Regions from separate parts of the Kitasatospora sp. NPDC001119 genome, predicted to be linked through region 4. Evidence: riboswitches for the same ligand, from Rfam matches in the RefSeq annotation. Region 4 holds a riboswitch; each other region holds the start of a gene.
The links. A riboswitch is a leader RNA that binds a small molecule or an ion and turns the genes downstream of it on or off. The one in region 4 is predicted to bind cobalamin.

Region 1 (4,138 bases), on a different contig from region 4:
TGGGCGCGTACTGGCAGCCGTCCGCCGTGCTCTGCGACACCGACTACCTCGACACCCTCCCGCCGCGCGAACGCGTCAACGGCTACGGGGAGATCGCCCGCTGCCACTTCATCGGCGCCGGGGACCTCCGCCACCTGCCGCTGCCCGAGCAGATCGCCGCGAGCGTCGCCCGCAAGGCCGCCGTGGTGGCCGCCGACGAGCGCGACACCGGGCTGCGGCACATCCTCAACTACGGCCACACCCTGGGCCACGCGCTGGAACGCGCCACCGACTTCCGGCTGCGCCACGGCGAGGCGGTCGGCGTCGGCACGGTCTTCGCCGGCCGGCTGGCGGGCGCGCTCGGCCGGATCGGCCCCGAGCGGGTCGCCGAGCACCACGAGGTGGTCGCCCACTACGGGCTGCCGACCGCACTGCCGCCCGAGGTCGGCACCGGGGCGCTGATCGCCCTCATGCGGCTGGACAAGAAGGCCGTCGACGGGCTCTCCTTCGTCCTGGACGGCCCGCGCGGCGCCGAACTCGTCAGCGACGTCCCCGAGTCGCTGGTCGCCCGCACGCTGGACGCCATGCCGCGCGCCGCCGCCGGGGAGGCCTGAGATGTCCCTTCACCCCGACCTGCCGACCCCCGACCTGCCGGCCCCCGACGTACCGGCACCCGACGCACCCGACGCGCCGGCCGCCCGCCCGCCGATCTCCGGCCGCACCCGGCTGTTCGCGGTGCTCGGCGACCCGGTCGCACAGGCCAAGGCGCCCGCCCTGCTCAACCCGCTGTTCGCGGCGAGCGGCGTGGACGCCGTGCTCGTCCCCGTGCACGCCCCGGCGGACCGGCTGGACGAGGTCGTCCGCGGGCTGAAGGCCGTCGCCAACCTGGACGGGCTGCTGGTCACCGTCCCGCACAAGCTGGCGATGTGCGGGCACGCCGACGAACTCAGCGACGCCGCCGCCCTGTTGGGCAGCACCAACGCGCTGCGCCGCGAGCCGGACGGCCGCTGGTACGGCGACAACTTCGACGGCGCCGGGTTCGTCCGGGGCCTGGCCGCCGCCGGGTACCACCCGGCCGGGCTGCGGGTGGCACTGGCCGGCGCCGGAGGCGCGGGGCTCGCCATCGCCGCCGCCCTGCTCGCCGAAGGGGCCGCCGCACTCACCGTGACCGATCCCGACCGGGGCCGGGTGGACGCCCTGCTGGAGCGGCTCGGCACCCGCTGGCCCGGCCGCGTGGCCGCCGCCCCGCGCCCGCCCTCCGGCGTCGACCTCGCGGTCAACGCCACCCCGCTGGGCCTGGACCCGGCCGACCCGCTCCCCTTCGACCCGGCACCGCTGGCGCCCGGCGCGCTGGTCGCCGACATCATCATGACGCCCGCCGAGACCCCGCTGCTGCGCACCGCCGCCGCCCTCGGCCTCGCCACCCACCCCGGCATCCACATGCTCGCCGAGCAGCTGCCGCTCTACCGCTCCTTCTTCCGCCTTCCGGGGTGATCCCCCGTCCCTCCGGAGCCGGCCGACCCCCGTGGCCGCTCCCTCCCCCGTCCCCGGGAACGATCCAAACGATCATCCCACCGGCCGGTCGCCACCGACCTGACCACGCCTGATACCGTGCCATCGCCGTGGTGTTCGGGAAACCGGTCTGAGTCCGGTGCGGCCCTCGCCACTGTTGCCGCGGAGTTCCGCGGCCCTCGCTGACCGGCTTTCGCCAGCGGTCAGGGCCACTGGGCGGGCTGGGAGAGCCGCTCGGGAAGGTCGGTCGCGGCGTGTTGATGCGGAAGCCAGGAGACCGGCCACGGCGCGACATGTTCCACGAGGGTTTTGGAGAACACGTGCCCAGCGGTCAGCCGTACCCGCATCCGGTCCGATCCATACGTTCCATGCGCTCCGCGCGCTCCATGCGTCCCGTACGTCCTGTACGTCCTGTACGTCCCGTACGTCCCACAGGTCCGACACGTGTCGGCCGGGCCGTCGCGGCCCTGCTGTTCGTCGGTGTGGTCGGAGGTTGCGCGGGCGCCCCCGCGCCCGTCGCGTCCGGCGGGGCGACCGGGAGTGCCGCGCCGGTCAGCGTGGACAACTGCGGGACCACCGTGACGGTCGGCGCGCCGCCCGAGCGGCTGGTGACGCTCAACCAGGGTGCCACCGAGGTGGCCCTGGCCCTCGGGCTGCAGTCCCGCATGGCCGGTACCGCCTACCTCGACGACTCCGTCCCGGAGAAGTGGAAGGCCGCCTACGACTCCGTCCCGGTGCTCTCCAAGAAGTACCCGACGAAGGAGAACCTCCTCGCGGCCCGTCCCGACTTCCTGTACGCCTCCTACTCCAGCGCGTTCACCGACAAGGTCGCGGGCACCCGGGAGGAGCTGCGCGGCCAGGGCGTCCCGTCGTACCTGTCCCCGTTCGGCTGCTCGGACAAGAACCAGGTGCCGCCGACGACCTGGCAGGCGGCGTGGGGCGAGCTGAACGACGTCGCCAAGGTCTTCGGCGTCCCGGAGCGGGCCGCCGCGATCCAGCAACAGCAGGAGCAGCAGCTGGCGCAGTTCACGGCGACGGCCGCGGGCAAGGGCCTGAAGGTCCTGTGGTTCGACTCGGACACCAAGACTCCGTTCGTCGGCGCCGGCCAGGGCGGACCCCAACTCGTGCTCGACGCCGTGGGCGCCCGCAACGTCTTCGGGGACCTGCCCGGCAGCTGGCAGAACGTGAGCTGGGAGAAGGTCGTCGCGGCGGACCCGGACGCCATCGTGGTCGCGGACGCCGACTGGGACACCGCCCAGTCCAAGATCGACTACCTGGAGAACGACCCGGTCCTGAGCAAGCTCACCGCCGTACAGCGCAAGGCCTTCGTGACGGTGCCGTTCTCCGAGTCGACCCCCGGTGTGCTGCTCGCCGACGGTGCCGCCCGGGTGTCCGACGGGCTGGGCCGACTGCACCCGGCTTCATGACCGCCGCGCCCCACCCCGTCGCGCGGCCCGCTGGTCCGGGCCGCGCGACGGCGGCCCTGGCCGTCGCCGCGGCCCTGCTCCTGAGCACCCTGCTCCTCGGCCTGGCCGTGGGCTCGCAGCACGAGTCGGTCGGAACGGTGATCGAGGTCGTGGCGCGCCGTCTCGGGCTGGGCGACCCTCCTGTGACGCTGCTCGACGACCAGATCGTCTGGCAGTTGCGGCTGCCCCGGGTGCTGGGGGCGGCCGCCACCGGCGCCGGCCTCGCGGTCTGCGGCGCGGTGCTGCAGACCCTGACCGGGAACGACCTGGCCGATCCCTTCCTGCTCGGGATCTCGGACGGAGCCGCCGCCGGCGCGGTCACCGTGATCGTCCTCGGCGTCGGCGTGTCCGGCGCCGTGGGCACCGGCGCGGTGGCGACGGCGGCCTTCGCCGGCGCCCTGCTCGCCGCCGTCGTCGTCCTGGCCCTGGCCGGCGCCCGAACCCGGTCGCTGCCCACCGCCCGGACCGTGCTCGCCGGCATCGCGGTCGGCCAGATGTGCGGGGCCTACACCTCGTTCGTGGTGATGGTCCTCGGGGACCGCGACGCGGCGCGCGGTGTCATGGAGTGGACGCTGGGCTCGGTCGCCGGCGTGCGGTGGCCCACCGCCGTCTTCCTGCTGGCGGTCGCGCTGGTGGGTGTCACGGTCCTGGCCTCCTCGGCCCGCGACCTGGACGCCTTCGCCTTCGGCGAGACCGCCGCCCGCTCCCTCGGCGTCCACGTCGAGCGCACCCGCTGGGTCCTCGTCGCCACCGCCGCGCTGGTGACCGCGTGCCTGGTCGCCAACACCGGCGTCATCGGGTTCCTCGGCCTGGTCGTCCCGCACGTGGTCCGCCTCGTCTGCGGCCCGCGCCACGCCCTCCTGCTGCCCGTGTCGGCGCTGGTCGGCGCGTCCCTCCTGGTGGGCAGCGACGTCGTGGCGCGCTCGGTCCTCCCCGACCGGGAGATCCCCGTCGGCGTCGTCACGGCCGGGCTCGGAGCGCCGTTCTTCGCCTGGCTGCTGTGGCGCCAGGGGCGGGCCGACGGGAGGGCGCAGTGACGACGACGCCTGTCGGGCTGCGCGCGGAGGGACTCGGTGTCCGCGTCGGCGGAGCCACCCTGCTGGACGCGGTCTCGATCGCCTTCCGCCCCGGCCGGATCACGGGCCTGCTCGGGCCCAACGGCGCCGGGAAGACCACCCTGC
Region 2 (4,138 bases), on a different contig from region 4:
GGGCAACAACGGCAAACCGCCTGGCCGGAAACGTGTGACCTGCCCATGCCACGGGGGGCGGCCCGGTTGCCGGGAATGCTCGGGCGGTCACCGTGCGTACGGGTGGGGGGTAAGGGGTCGGGCCAAATATTGCTCCTGACAGCCGAGGGGCCCGTACGGGGGCGTTTCGGCCCGGCGACGCCCGGCAGGACTGTCCAGCCCGAATCCGGACGGATGGCGGGCGGGGTGATCGGGATCGAGCCGCACCGGAAGTCGGCCGGGCCGACTTTTCACGCGGGCCCGGAGGAATGGGAGGAACGTTCATTCTCGGACGGGGGGAATCGCGCCGGGAAAAGCGGCGGGGACCAGCCGAAAACGCCCTCGCGCACAGGGGGGGTGGTTGAGGGGCCAGGGCCGGTCTTCGGACTCGCCTCTGCGGGGCGAACGACGGGAGTCCGAAGACAGGTCCTAGAGCAGCGGGGTGAGCCAGCGGCGGAGGAGTTCGGTGTAGCGGTCGGGGGCGGTGTTCCAGAGGGTGGCGTGGTCGGCGCCGGGGAAGGGCTGGAGGCTCACCACGTCGCGGCGGGCGGCGGCCAGCTTCTCGGCGGCGCCGAAGGGCGCGATCCGGTCCCCTGGGCTGTGCAGGAGGAGGGTCGGCACCCGCAGGTCGGTGCCGTCGGCGATGCGGCCGAAGTCGGCGAGGTCGACCCCGGTGCGGCCCTCGGCGGCGAGGGCGCCGAGCTCGGCGGCGACGCCCTGGAAGCCGGCCCGGGCGGCGTCCCGGCGGGCGGAGGCGGGCAGGTCGAGCACGGGCGAGTCGAGGATCAGACCGCGGACGGCGTGCGACCAGGCGGAGCGGGCCACGGTCTGCAGCACGATGGTCGCGCCGACGGACCAGCCGTACAGGATCACCTTGCCCGCGCCGCTGTCGAGCGCCAGCCGTACCGCCGCCTCGATGTCGCGCCACTCGGTCTCGCCGAAGTGGCTGAGCCCGTCCGGGGAGGCGGGGGCGCCCCGGTCGCCGCGGTAGGTGACGGCGAGGGCGGGCAGGCCGAGCCGGTCGAGGACGGGGAGCACCGGGAGGGTCTGCCGGCGGTCGTCGCCGGGGCCGTGCACCAGGATCACCCAGGTGCCGCGCTTGCCGTCGAGCCGCCAGGCGGGGAGGGCGCCGAGCTCGCCGTCGGCGGTGGTGTCGGCGAAGGCCAGGCCGAGCGCCTCGGTGGGGTCGCCGAGGTGGACCCGCGGGGTGAAGCGGACCTCCGTGCCGGGGACGAGGGTGCCCCGGTCGGCGCGGACCAGTCGGCGGGTGACGCCCTGTTCGTCGGCGTGCAGCACCTCCTCGACGACCGCGTGCCCGCCGTCCGCCCACTCCACCGCCCAGCGGCCGGGGCGCAGGCTCGCGGGGCCGCGGGTGAAGGTGACCCGGCCGGCGGCGAGGGCGCGGACCTGGACCGGCCCGGACTCCTGGACGGCGGTCACCGGACGGACCATCCGCTCGGAGGCCCGGCGGCCGACCACCAGCACGGCGGCCCCCACCGCGGCGGCCGCCACGACGGCGGCGGTTCCCCAACGCATCTCGCTCCCCGCTCTGTTGTTCACGGACGTCGTTCACGGACGTTCTTCACGGACCGGACGGTGTTCGAGCCCCAGTTCACCGGCGCTCCGCCCGACCGGCCACCGGGCTGGGCCGTCCGGGTCACCCGGCGGGCGCTCCCGGGGCGCTCAGGGCAGTACTCAGGGGGTGCCGGTGGCGGGGGTCGGGGCGGGGCCGCGCCGGGCGATCCGACCGGGCGTCAGCGGCGTCCCCGTGTGACCAACCCCTCCGTGACCTCGGTTGACTCCCGGTTCGGGCCCGTGATGGGATCCTGGGGCCAAACGGAGGCATGGAGAGGAAGCCGGTGGAAGTCCGGCGCGGTCCCGCCACTGTCACCGGGGAGCACGCTCGGAACATCGCCACGGCGGGCCGTCGACGGCCGCTGGAAGGCCCCGGGGGTGCGTTCGACCCGGAAGCCAGGAGACTCTCGCCGCCGTCACGTCGATCCAGGGCGCGGACCCTGAGTGAGGACACGCACGCGATGCAGGCTGCCCCGCCCGGCCGGACTCCGAGCTGCCCTCCGCCGTGCGGCCGATGACCCCGCGCGCGCCTTCCCCCGCTCCGCGCCCGCTGACCCGAGCCTCGCGCCCGCTGGCCCGCGCCGCCGTGTTCGCACTCGGCGCCGCCGCGGGCTACGCCGCCGACGCCCGCTTCGCCGACCCCCGCCGGGGCCACCCGGTGGCCTTCTTCGGCAGCGCCGCGACCCGGCTGGAGCGGCGGCTGTGGCGCGACGACCGCGCCGCCGGGGCCGGGTACACCGCGCTGTGCGTGGGCGCGGTCGCGGCGGGCGCGTTCGCCCTGGACCGTACGGTGGGCCGGCGCCCGCTGGGCCGGGCGGCGCTGGCGGCGGCCGCGACCTGGACGGTGCTTGGCGGCACCTCGCTGACCCGGGAGGCCCGCACCATCGGCCGCTCGCTGGCCGCCGGCGACCTCGCCGCCGCCCGGGAGCGGCTGCCGCACCTGTGCGGGCGGGACCCGAGCGCGCTGGACGGGCAGCAGATCGCCCGGGCGGTGGTCGAGTCGGTGGCCGAGAACACCGCCGACGCCGTGGTGAACGCGCTGACCTGGGGCGCCCTGGCCGGCACCCCCGGCCTGCTGGCCTTCCGCGCCGTGAACACCCTGGACGCCATGGTCGGCCACCGCTCGCCCCGCTACGCCCGGTTCGGCTGGGCCTCGGCCCGGCTGGACGACGTGGCGGGCTGGCCGGGCGCCCGGCTGACGGCGCTGCTGACGGTGGCCGCCGCCCCCGAGCCCCGGACCGCCTGGCGGGTCTGGCGGCGCGACGGCTCCGCGCACCCGAGCCCGAACGCGGGCCAGGCCGAATCGGCGTTCGCCGGCGCGGTGGGCGTCCGACTGGGCGGCACGCTGCGGTACGGGGAGCGGGTGGAGCACCGGCCCGTCCTGGGCGCGGAGCTGCGGCCGGTGACGGTGGACGACATCGAGCGGGCCTGCGCGCTCTCCCGGCGGGTGGGCGCACTGGCGCTGGGTACGACGGTCGCGGGGCACGTCCTGCTGCGGGCACTGCTGAAGAAGAGGGGACGGGCATGAGCAACGCACTGCTGGTCGCGGGGACGACCTCGGACGCGGGCAAGAGCGTGGTGACGGCCGGGATCTGCCGGTGGCTCGCCCGCCAGGGCGTGCGGGTCGCGCCGTTCAAGGCGCAGAACATGTCGCTCAACTCCTTCGTCACCGCCGACGGCGCCGAGATCGGCCGCGCCCAGGCGATGCAGGCGCAGGCCGCCCGGGTGGAGCCGGAGGCGGCGATGAACCCGGTGCTGCTCAAGCCGGGCGCGGACGGCCGCAGCCAGGTGGTGCTGCTCGGCCGGCCGGTGGCCGAGGTCGGCGCGCTGGACTACCGCGAGCGCAAGCCCGTCCTGCTGGAGCGCGCCCTGGAGTGCCTGGCCGACCTGCGCGGCCGCTACGACGTGGTGGTCTGCGAGGGCGCGGGATCGCCCGCCGAGATCAACCTGCGCGACCGCGACATCGCCAACATGGGCCTGGCCACGGCCGCCGCCCTGCCGGTGGTGGTGGTCGGGGACATCGACCGCGGCGGGGTCTTCGCGGCGATGTACGGGACGCTGGCGCTGCTGTCGGCGGAGGACCAGCGGCACGTGGCGGGCTGGTTCGTCAACAAGTTCCGCGGCGACGCGCGGCTGCTGGCGCCCGGGCTGGAGATGCTGCACGAGCTGACCGGCCGTCCGGTGCTGGGCACGCTGCCGATGCTGCCCGGGCTCTGGCTGGACGCCGAGGACTCGCTGGACCTGTCCACCGTGGCGGACCGGGCGGACGGGCCCGGGCCGCTCGGCGCGGACGTGCTGCGGGTGGCCGTGGTGCGCTTCCCCCGGCTGTCCAACTTCACCGACATGGACGCGCTCGCGCAGGAGCCGGGCGTGCTGGTCCGCTGGGCGACCAGGCCGGAGGAGCTGGCCGACGCCGACCTGGTGGTGCTGCCCGGTACCCGGGCCACCGTCGCGGACCTCGCCTGGCTGCGCGAGCGCGGCCTGGAGCCGGCCCTGAAGGCGCGGGTGGCGGCCGGACTGCCGGTCCTCGGGGTCTGCGGCGGCT
Region 3 (4,138 bases), on a different contig from region 4:
CGAAGAACTACCCCTCGCAGCTCTCCGGCGGCCAGCAGCAGCGCGTGGCGATCGCCCGCGCGCTGGCCATGAAGCCCAAGCTGATGCTCTTCGACGAGCCGACCTCCGCGCTCGACCCGGAGCTGGTCGGCGACGTCCTCGACGTCATGCGCGGCCTCGCCGAGGAGGGCATGACCATGGTGGTCGTCACCCACGAGATGGGCTTCGCCCGCGAGGTCGGCGACGCGCTGGTGTTCATGGACGGCGGGGTGGTGGTCGAGTCCGGCAACCCCCGCGAGGTGCTCACCGACCCGCAGCACGAGCGCACCAGGGCCTTCCTCTCCAAGGTGCTCTGAGCCCGTACGCCCGGCGCCCGGCAGGTCACTCCTGCCGGGCGCCGTCGTTTTCCCCGCCCGGGTAATAGGCTGGAGGCAGTCAGCCCGTTACCGACCCCCCTGGAAGGACCCCTGTGGAGCTCGCCGCCTACGCCGATCTCGCCGTCCGGCTGGTGAACACCGAGGAGCCCGAGCGCGGCACCGACTCGCTGACCTCCGTGGAGGCGGTGCGCGGTCTCTTCTCCGACTCCTCGCGGGCCCGCTCGCTCGCCGACGAGTCCGACGTGCCCCGGCTGCGGGCGGTGCGGACCCGGCTGCGCGGGGTCTTCGAGGCCGCCGCCGGCGGGGACGAGATCCGCGGCGTCGACCTGCTGAACAGCCTGCTGATGGAGTACCCGGTCAGCCCGCTGATCTCCGGGCACGACTACCTGGACGACGCCGGGCGGCCGCGCTGGCACCTGCACCTGGCCGACAACTCCCCCACCGCCACCGCCCACTTCAGCGCGGTCGCCTGCATGGGCCTGGCCGTCCACCTCACCGAGCTGGGCGCCGACCGGCTCGGCATCTGCCAGGCCGCGCCCTGCCGCAACGCCTACCTGGACACCTCGACCAACCGCTCCCGCCGCTACTGCTCGGACCGCTGCGCGACCCGCGCCAACGTGGCCGCCTACCGGGCCCGCAAGCGCCTGGAGGCGGAGGCGGCGGCCCGGGCGTAGCGGCCCGCTAGACCTCCTCGACCCAGGCGCCGAGCCGGCGGGCCAGGCCCGGCACCCGGGCCAGCCGCGGGGTGAGCAGCAGCCGCTCCAGCCGGCGCCCCGGCGCCAGCCAGACCGGGCTCGGGCGCAGCCGCAGCAGCACCCGGCCGAGCACCAGCTCGTCCGGGACGGCGCCGTAGCTGCGGCTGTCGCTGTCCACCGGGCGGTTGTCGGAGAGCAGCCACCAGCCCGTGGCCCGGCGCTCGGCAGCCCGCTTCACCACCAGCAGGTCCTGCTGGAAGGGGTGCCGGAAGACCACCACCGCGCCGGGCCGGATCGGCGCGCCGTAGCGGACCAGCAGCCGGTCGCCCTCGCGCAGGGTCGGGACCATCGACGGCCCCGCCACGTCGACCAGCCCGAACGGCAGCGCGCCGCCCGGGCCGCGCTCCCCCGCCCCGGCGCCCTCCGCTCGCGTGCTCCGCGCCACGACTCCTCCTCCCGCCCCCGCTCGCGCCCCCAGTCTGCCGTACGGACCGCCGTCCGTCCGATGTCCGGATTGCGCCGGTTCCCGGTCCGTCTTTCGCCCTAGGCCCACCGCCCGATCGCGAAACCGGGAGGGCGGAAGGGTAATCTCGGGCGCGGGAAGACGATCTAAGGAAGGACTCCCATGTTCTCTCGTCTGTTTGCACCGCGCGCCACCGTCCACGCCCACTGCGACCTGCCCTGCGGCGTCTACGACCCCGCGCAGGCCAAGCTGGAGGCCGAGTCGGTCAAGGCCACCCAGGAGAAGTACCAGGCCAACGAGGACCCGCACTTCCGCGCCCGCGCCGTCATCATCAAGGAGCAGCGCGCCGAGGCCGTCAAGCACCACATCTCGGTGCTGTGGAGCGACTACTTCAAGGCCCCGCACTTCGAGAAGTACCCGCAGCTGCACCAGCTGATCAACGACACCCTGAAGGCCGCCTCGGCCGCCAAGGCGTCCACGGACCCGGCCACCGGCCAGGCCCTGCTCGACCTGATCGCCCAGGTCGACAAAATCTTCTGGGAGACCAAGCAGGCCTGAGCCTGACGCGTCGCCACCCGACCGCCCCCGTCCGCACCGCCGGACGGGGGCGGTCGTGCGTTCACGTCCGACCCGGCTCGGTAAGGGTTGCCTGCCCTGAGTGGCTGTTATGCTGCCAGGGCGTCCGAGGGGGAAGTCCGGTGCGAATCCGGCGCTGACCCGCAACGGTGAGCACGGCCCGTACCCGCCCGTACGGCCGCGCCAGCCCGATCGCCCTCGGCCGCCGACCTCCCGACAACTCGCCGCGGACTGCGAGGGGAACGGCGCCCCGGCACGCCCCCGGCCCGCGCCCGCCCCGGCGCGCTCCCGGCCCGAGGCAAGGCGCACCCGTGAACCGCGCACCCGTCAACCGTGCAGTCGGCCCGCCCGCCCGCCGAATACCCGTCGTCCCGCTCGCCGCCGGACTCGCCGCCGCCCTGCTGCTCTCCCTGGTCTGCGGGGTCGCCCTCGGCTCCTCCGGGCTCGGCCTGCCCCGGGTGCTGCGGCTCCTGGGCGCCGGGCTGACGGGCGGCCGGCTGGACGCGGACGAGGCGGCCGCGTACGCGATCGTCTGGGAGATCCGGCTGCCGCGCACCGTGCTGGCCGCCGTGGTCGGCGCCGGGCTGGCCGCCTGCGGGGTCGCCGTCCAGGCCCTGGTGCGCAACGCGCTGGCGGACCCCTTCGTGCTCGGCATCTCCTCCGGCGCGGCCGTCGGCGCCAATGCCGTGATGCTGTTCGGCGCCTTCGCCTCGCTCGGGGTGTGGGCGATCTCCGCCTCCGCCTTCGGCTCCGCGCTGGCCGCCATGACCCTGGTCTACGTCACGGCCCGCACCGCGTACGGGCTCACCCCGCTGCGGCTGGTGCTCACCGGCACCGCGCTGTCGTACGGCTTCTCCGCCGCCACCACCCTGATGGTCTTCGCCGCCGACCGCGGCGAGGCCGCCCGGGACGTCATGATGTGGCTGCTCGGCAGCCTCGGCGGCGCCACCTGGGGCAAGGTGCCGATCGCCGCCGTCACCGTGCTGGCCGGGCTCGCCTACCTGGCCTGCACCGCCGGGCGGCTGGACGCGCTCGCGATGGGCGACGAGACCTCCGCCTCGCTCGGCGTGGACCCGGACCGGCTGCGCCGCGAGCTGTTCGTGGTGACCGCCGCCGTCACCGGCACCGTGGTCGCGGTCAGCGGGGCGATCGGCTTCGTCGGGCTGCTGATGCCGCACCTGGCGCGGATGCTGGTCGGCGCCGGGCACCGCCGGGTGCTGGTGGTCGCGCCGCTCGCCGGGGCGCTGCTGCTGGTCTGGGTGGACATCGCCTCGCGCACCCTGCTGGCGCCCGCCGAACTGCCCGTCGGGGTGTTCACCGCGGTGCTCGGCGTGCCCGCCTTCCTGGTGATGATGCGCCGCCGCGGCCAGGCCTTCGGAGGTGCCCGGTGACCGCGACGACCGACCCGACCCCGGTGCACGCCCAGGACCTCGCCGTCGACGGCGTCTCGGTGGAGCTGGCCGGCACCCGGCTGGTCCACGAGGTGAGCCTGGCGGCCGCCGCCGGACAGGTGGTCGGGCTGATCGGCCCCAACGGCAGCGGCAAGTCGACCCTGCTGCGCTGCGTCTACCGGGTGCTGAAGCCGGCCGGCGGCGTGGTCCGGCTGGCCGGCGACGACCTGCACGCCCTCACCGCCCGCGAGAGCGCCCGCCGGGTGGCCGCGCTGACCCAGGAGCACTCCGCCGAGTTCGACTTCACCGTCGCCGAGGTGGTCGCCATGGGCCGGCTGCCGCACCGCCGCGGCTTCGGCGCCCAAGTCGACGGGGACGAGCGGCGCTGCGCCGAGGCGCTGCGCAAGGTCCGGGCCGGGCACCTCGCCGAGCGGGGCTTCCTGAGCCTGTCCGGGGGCGAGAAGCAGCGGGTGCTGTTCGCCCGCGCGCTGGTCCAGGAGCCGCGCCTGCTGGTGCTGGACGAACCCACCAACCACCTCGACATCGCGCACCAGTTGGAGGTGCTGGCGCTCGCCCGCGAGGCCGGTCCGACGGTGCTCACCGCGCTGCACGACCTCAACCTGGCGGCGGGCCACTGCGACCTGCTGTACGTCCTGC
Region 4 (4,138 bases):
GCCGGAAGTCCCGTCCGTCGACGACGAGTTCGGCGCCCTCCTCGATCCCGAGGTCCAGGTAGCCGCGCACCCGCGCCAGCGCGTCGGCGCCGACCAGCGGTCCGAAGTCCGCCGCCGGGTCGTCCGAGCGCCCGACCTTGAGCGCGCCGATCCGCTCGACCAGCTTCGCCACCAGGGCGTCCGCCGTCGCCTCCCCCACCGGGACGGCCACCGAGATGGCCATGCAGCGCTCCCCGGCCGAGCCGTACCCGGCGCCGATCAGCGCGTCCGCCGCCTGGTCGAGGTCGGCGTCCGGCATCACGATCAGGTGGTTCTTGGCCCCGCCGAAGCACTGCGCCCGCTTCCCGTGCGCGGCGGCGGTGGCGTACACGTACTGGGCGATCGGCGTGGAGCCGACGAAGCCGAGCGCCTGGACGCGCGGGTCCTCCAGCAGGGTGTCCACGGCCTCCTTGTCACCGTTGACGACGTTGAGCACGCCCGGCGGCAGCCCGGCCTCCAGGAACAGCTCGGCCAGCCGCAGCGGCACCGAGGGGTCACGCTCCGAGGGCTTGAGCACGAAGGCGTTTCCGCAGGCCAGCGCGGGCGCGGCCTTCCAGAGCGGGATCATCGCCGGGAAGTTGAACGGCGTGATGCCCGCGACCACGCCGAGCGGCTGGCGCATCGAGTACACGTCGATGCCCGTCCCGGCGTTGTCGCTGAACTCGCCCTTCAGCAGGTGCGGGATGCCGGCGGCGAACTCCACGACCTCCAGGCCGCGTTGGATGTCGCCGTGGGCGTCGGCCACGGTCTTGCCGTGCTCGGCGGAGAGCAGCCGGGCCAGCTCGTCCTTCTCCTGCTCGACGAGCTGGAGGAAGCGCAGCAGGACGCGGGCCCGCCGCTGCGGGTTCCAGGCGGCCCACGCGGGCTGGGCCTGCTCGGCGTCGGCGATCACCGCCTCGACCTCGGCGCGGCTCGCCAGGGGCACCCGGGCCTGCACCCGGCCGGTGTTGGGGTCGTACACGTCGCCGAAGCGGCCGGAGGTGCCGGCGGTGGGCTTGCCGGCGATGAAGTGGGTCAGTTCTCGGACCATCGGTTCCTACTCTCGACAGGGGTGGGGAGAGGAGGAATGGAGGCCGCCGCCGGTCGGCGGGCGCACGGTGGTGCACCCCTCGGCACGGGCGTACGGCGGTGTGACGGTACGTCAGGGCGCGGGCGCCCCGGCGGTCGTCGGCACGGGACAGCCAGGCGCGGTGGAACGGAAGCAGCCCGGAGTCATGTGTGTCGTCTCCATCCTCGTGGAAAACACGAACCACCCGCGGCCGGTATCCTGACTCCCGGATCACCGCACGCCCTCAGGCCTTCCCGGCTGGCTGCCAGTGGCCGTCATCTGCGAGGACGGACTCCCCGGTCACAGTGGCGGGACCGTGCCGGACTCACACCGGCTTCCCTGACACCGCGGACCTGCCGTCGACCATATAGTTGGACGTCCTAGTAAGTCCAGGGGTACGCGCCCGCGCCGCGCCGCCGGAGGGCCGCTCACCCCCGTCCACCTGCCCGGACACGCCGGGAGCCGACCCCGAGGGACCGGCTCCGAGGGCCGGCTCCGAGGGCCGGCTCCGATGACCGCCGCTCAGCGGCCGGTGGTGACGACCATGCGGAAGCGGGCCCGGTTGGCCGCCATCTTCTCCACCGCCGCCGCGGTCCGCTCCAGCGGCACCTCCTCGACCCAGGCCCGCACCCCCGTCTGCGCCGCGAAGCGCAGCGTGTCTTGGGTGTCGACCGCGATGCCCGAGGAGTGCGCGTAGACCTTCCGGTCGCCCTGGATCAACTGCAGGGCGCTCAGCTCCAGCGGCTCCGCCGGGAGTCCGACCATGACGAGCTCGCCCCGGCGGGTGATCCCGTCGATCGTCGCCACCACGGCGGGCGCGTTGGTGACGGTGGACAGGACCACCTTCGCACCTCCCAACTGCCGCAGGGCCTCGGCGACATCGCCCGCGGTGCTGTCGATGTAGTGGGCGGCGCCGAGCCGGAGCGCGAGCGGCCCCTTCTCCTGGCCGCGGGCGATGGCGACGGTACGGAAGCCCATCTTCTCGGCGAACTGGACGCCCAGGTGGCCGAGTCCGCCGATCCCCAGGATGGCGACGGTGTCCCCGGGCCGTGCGGCGGAGCGGCGCAGGGCGTTGAAGACCGTCACCCCCGCGCAGGCCAGCGGCGCCGCCTCGACCGCGGTGAGCTCGTCCGGGACCGCCGCCAGGGCCACGGCCGGGACGACGACGGAGTCGGCGAACCCGCCCGGATAGGCGACGCCGGGGATCTCGACCCGCGCGCAGTGCAGGCCGTCGCCCGCCCGGCACGCGTCGCAGTGCCCGCAGCTGCCGCCGTACCAGCCGACCGCGACCCGGTCGCCGACCCGCCAGCCCTCCACGCCCTCGCCGAGGGCGTCGACGCGGCCGGCGATCTCGTGCCCCGGGGTGATCGGGAAGGTGCTGCCGGGCAGCAGGCCGCCGGCGATGAGCAGGTCGGAGTGGCAGACCCCGCACGCCTCCACGGTGATCCGCACGGCTCCCGGACCGGGTTCCCGCGGGGGGACCTCGACCAGCTCGGGGGCCGCACCCGGTGCCGCGACCTGGACGGCGCGCAGCGCGGCGGCCGAGCCGCTGGGGGAGGTGGACATGAGCGTTCCCTTCGCCGGGTGATGTGCCCCGGAGCCCCAGGTGACCGCACCGCTCGTCCTGTTCCGGGCGCGCCTTTCGACACGGATCGAAATGTCTCGAAAGAACTCGGAAGTAAAAGGTGGAGATAGGAATCGAACCCATCTGAACGGCCCTGCAAGCCGCCGCCTAGCCACTCGGCCACTCCACCCCGACAACGATGGAAACATTACACGCACATGAACACGGACCCTGACCAGAATTCCCCGGGAACGGCGATGTTTCACCCCATGGGGCTCTTAGTGCGTCTAGTGTTATTTCTTTCGACATGGCGCCGGTAGGGTCCGACGAGCCAGCGCGTAAAAGACCGGGTGCGCTAGCCTGTGCCGATATCTCCGACCCGATGGGATTTCACTGATGGCCGTTGAGGAATCACGGTTCACCCATACCGCGGAGCCGCTCTGCGGAACCGCCGCGAACCGGTGCCAGTACAAGAACCTGCCCCTGCGCGACCTTCCCCCACTCGGCGTCGTGCGCCGCGCCAGGATCGCCCGCGAGGGCCTGCGCGAGCGCCGCGCCGACGTTCCGGCGCCCGGCCGGCCCTCCCGGTTCGCCGAGGGGGACTGGGTCCGGGTGAAGGACGAGGCCGCGGTGCGCGCCACCCTCGACGCCAAGGACCGCCACCGCGGCCTGTGGTTCACCGGCAGCCAGTGGTCGTTCTGCGGCGGCGTCTACCAGGTCGAGCGCATCGTGCGCCGCATGATCGACGACCACTACCGGGTGCGGCGCCTGTCGGGCACCGTCGCCCTGGCCGGCGCCACCTGCCACGGCGCCGACGGCGCCCAGGGCTGCGGGCTGGACTGCGCCCTGCTGTTCCGCGACGAATGGCTGGAGCCCGCGCCCGCGCCGGTCCCCGCCCCCCGTCCCGTCGCCCTGTGGGCGACCGTACGCGGCCTCGCGGAGATCCGCGCGACCCTCGACCCCGACGGGCGCCTGCACGGCGTCCCCTTCCAGCCGGGGATGGAACACCACACCGGCACCCGTCACAGCGCCCTCGAACTGCGCCACCGGTCCCTCGCCTGGTGGCAACACCCCACCGGAGGGCGCTGGTTCATCCTCGACGGCCTGCGCTGCGGTGGCGAGCCGCTCGCCACCGGCTGCGACCGGCGGTGCGCCCTGCTCTGGCACGAGTCCTGGCTGCACCTGGAGCCGGCCGCCACCGCCCCCTGAGCGACCGTCAGCGCAACCAGCGGTCGCGCACCAGCTTCGCGGTCAGGTGCAGCGGCCCGTCCCGGTCGCCGACGTAACATCGGGGAAGCGCGAACTCCCCGCCGTGGACACCGGGGCTGACCGCGCACCCGTACCCGTACCCGGTGTGCGCCACCGCCTCCACGGCGGCGCCGTCGAGCGAACCGTACGGGTAGCAGAACCCCTCGACCGACCGGCCCGTGAGGTCCTCCAGCACGTGGCGGCTGTCGGCGACCTGGGCCGCCAGATCCCGCGCCCCC

Region 1: another riboswitch for cobalamin. It lies ahead of ACWDD9_RS27450 (ABC transporter substrate-binding protein); the one in region 4 lies ahead of ACWDD9_RS32345 (CoA-acylating methylmalonate-semialdehyde dehydrogenase).
Region 2: another riboswitch for cobalamin. It lies ahead of ACWDD9_RS17430 (cobalamin biosynthesis protein); the one in region 4 lies ahead of ACWDD9_RS32345 (CoA-acylating methylmalonate-semialdehyde dehydrogenase).
Region 3: another riboswitch for cobalamin. It lies ahead of ACWDD9_RS23505 (FecCD family ABC transporter permease); the one in region 4 lies ahead of ACWDD9_RS32345 (CoA-acylating methylmalonate-semialdehyde dehydrogenase).

Annotation. Positions count from the first base shown of each region.
Region 1 covers NZ_JBSFKI010000024.1:1,525-5,662, reverse strand. The annotation lists gene ACWDD9_RS27460 (3-dehydroquinate synthase family protein) at 1-593, shown strand, start outside; gene ACWDD9_RS27455 (shikimate dehydrogenase family protein) at 595-1,473, shown strand; cobalamin riboswitch at 1,586-1,791, shown strand; gene ACWDD9_RS27450 (ABC transporter substrate-binding protein) at 2,049-2,918, shown strand; gene ACWDD9_RS27445 (FecCD family ABC transporter permease) at 2,915-3,994, shown strand; gene ACWDD9_RS27440 (ABC transporter ATP-binding protein) at 3,991-4,138, shown strand, end outside.
Region 2 covers NZ_JBSFKI010000012.1:164,624-168,761, reverse strand. The annotation lists gene ACWDD9_RS17435 (alpha/beta hydrolase family protein) at 448-1,554, opposite strand; cobalamin riboswitch at 1,869-1,999, shown strand; gene ACWDD9_RS17430 (cobalamin biosynthesis protein) at 2,108-3,121, shown strand; gene ACWDD9_RS17425 (cobyric acid synthase) at 3,118-4,138, shown strand, end outside.
Region 3 covers NZ_JBSFKI010000019.1:25,795-29,932, reverse strand. The annotation lists gene ACWDD9_RS23525 (amino acid ABC transporter ATP-binding protein) at 1-335, shown strand, start outside; gene ACWDD9_RS23520 (CGNR zinc finger domain-containing protein) at 449-1,030, shown strand; gene sodX (nickel-type superoxide dismutase maturation protease) at 1,038-1,400, opposite strand; gene sodN (superoxide dismutase, Ni) at 1,677-2,072, shown strand; cobalamin riboswitch at 2,140-2,278, shown strand; gene ACWDD9_RS23505 (FecCD family ABC transporter permease) at 2,402-3,481, shown strand; gene ACWDD9_RS23500 (ABC transporter ATP-binding protein) at 3,478-4,138, shown strand, end outside.
Region 4 covers NZ_JBSFKI010000032.1:47,633-51,770, forward strand. The annotation lists gene ACWDD9_RS32345 (CoA-acylating methylmalonate-semialdehyde dehydrogenase) at 1-1,069, opposite strand, end outside; cobalamin riboswitch at 1,280-1,463, opposite strand; gene ACWDD9_RS32350 (alcohol dehydrogenase catalytic domain-containing protein) at 1,610-2,653, opposite strand; tRNA gene ACWDD9_RS32355 (tRNA-Cys) at 2,771-2,841, opposite strand; gene ACWDD9_RS32360 (hypothetical protein) at 3,048-3,860, shown strand; gene ACWDD9_RS32365 (polysaccharide deacetylase family protein) at 3,868-4,138, opposite strand, start outside.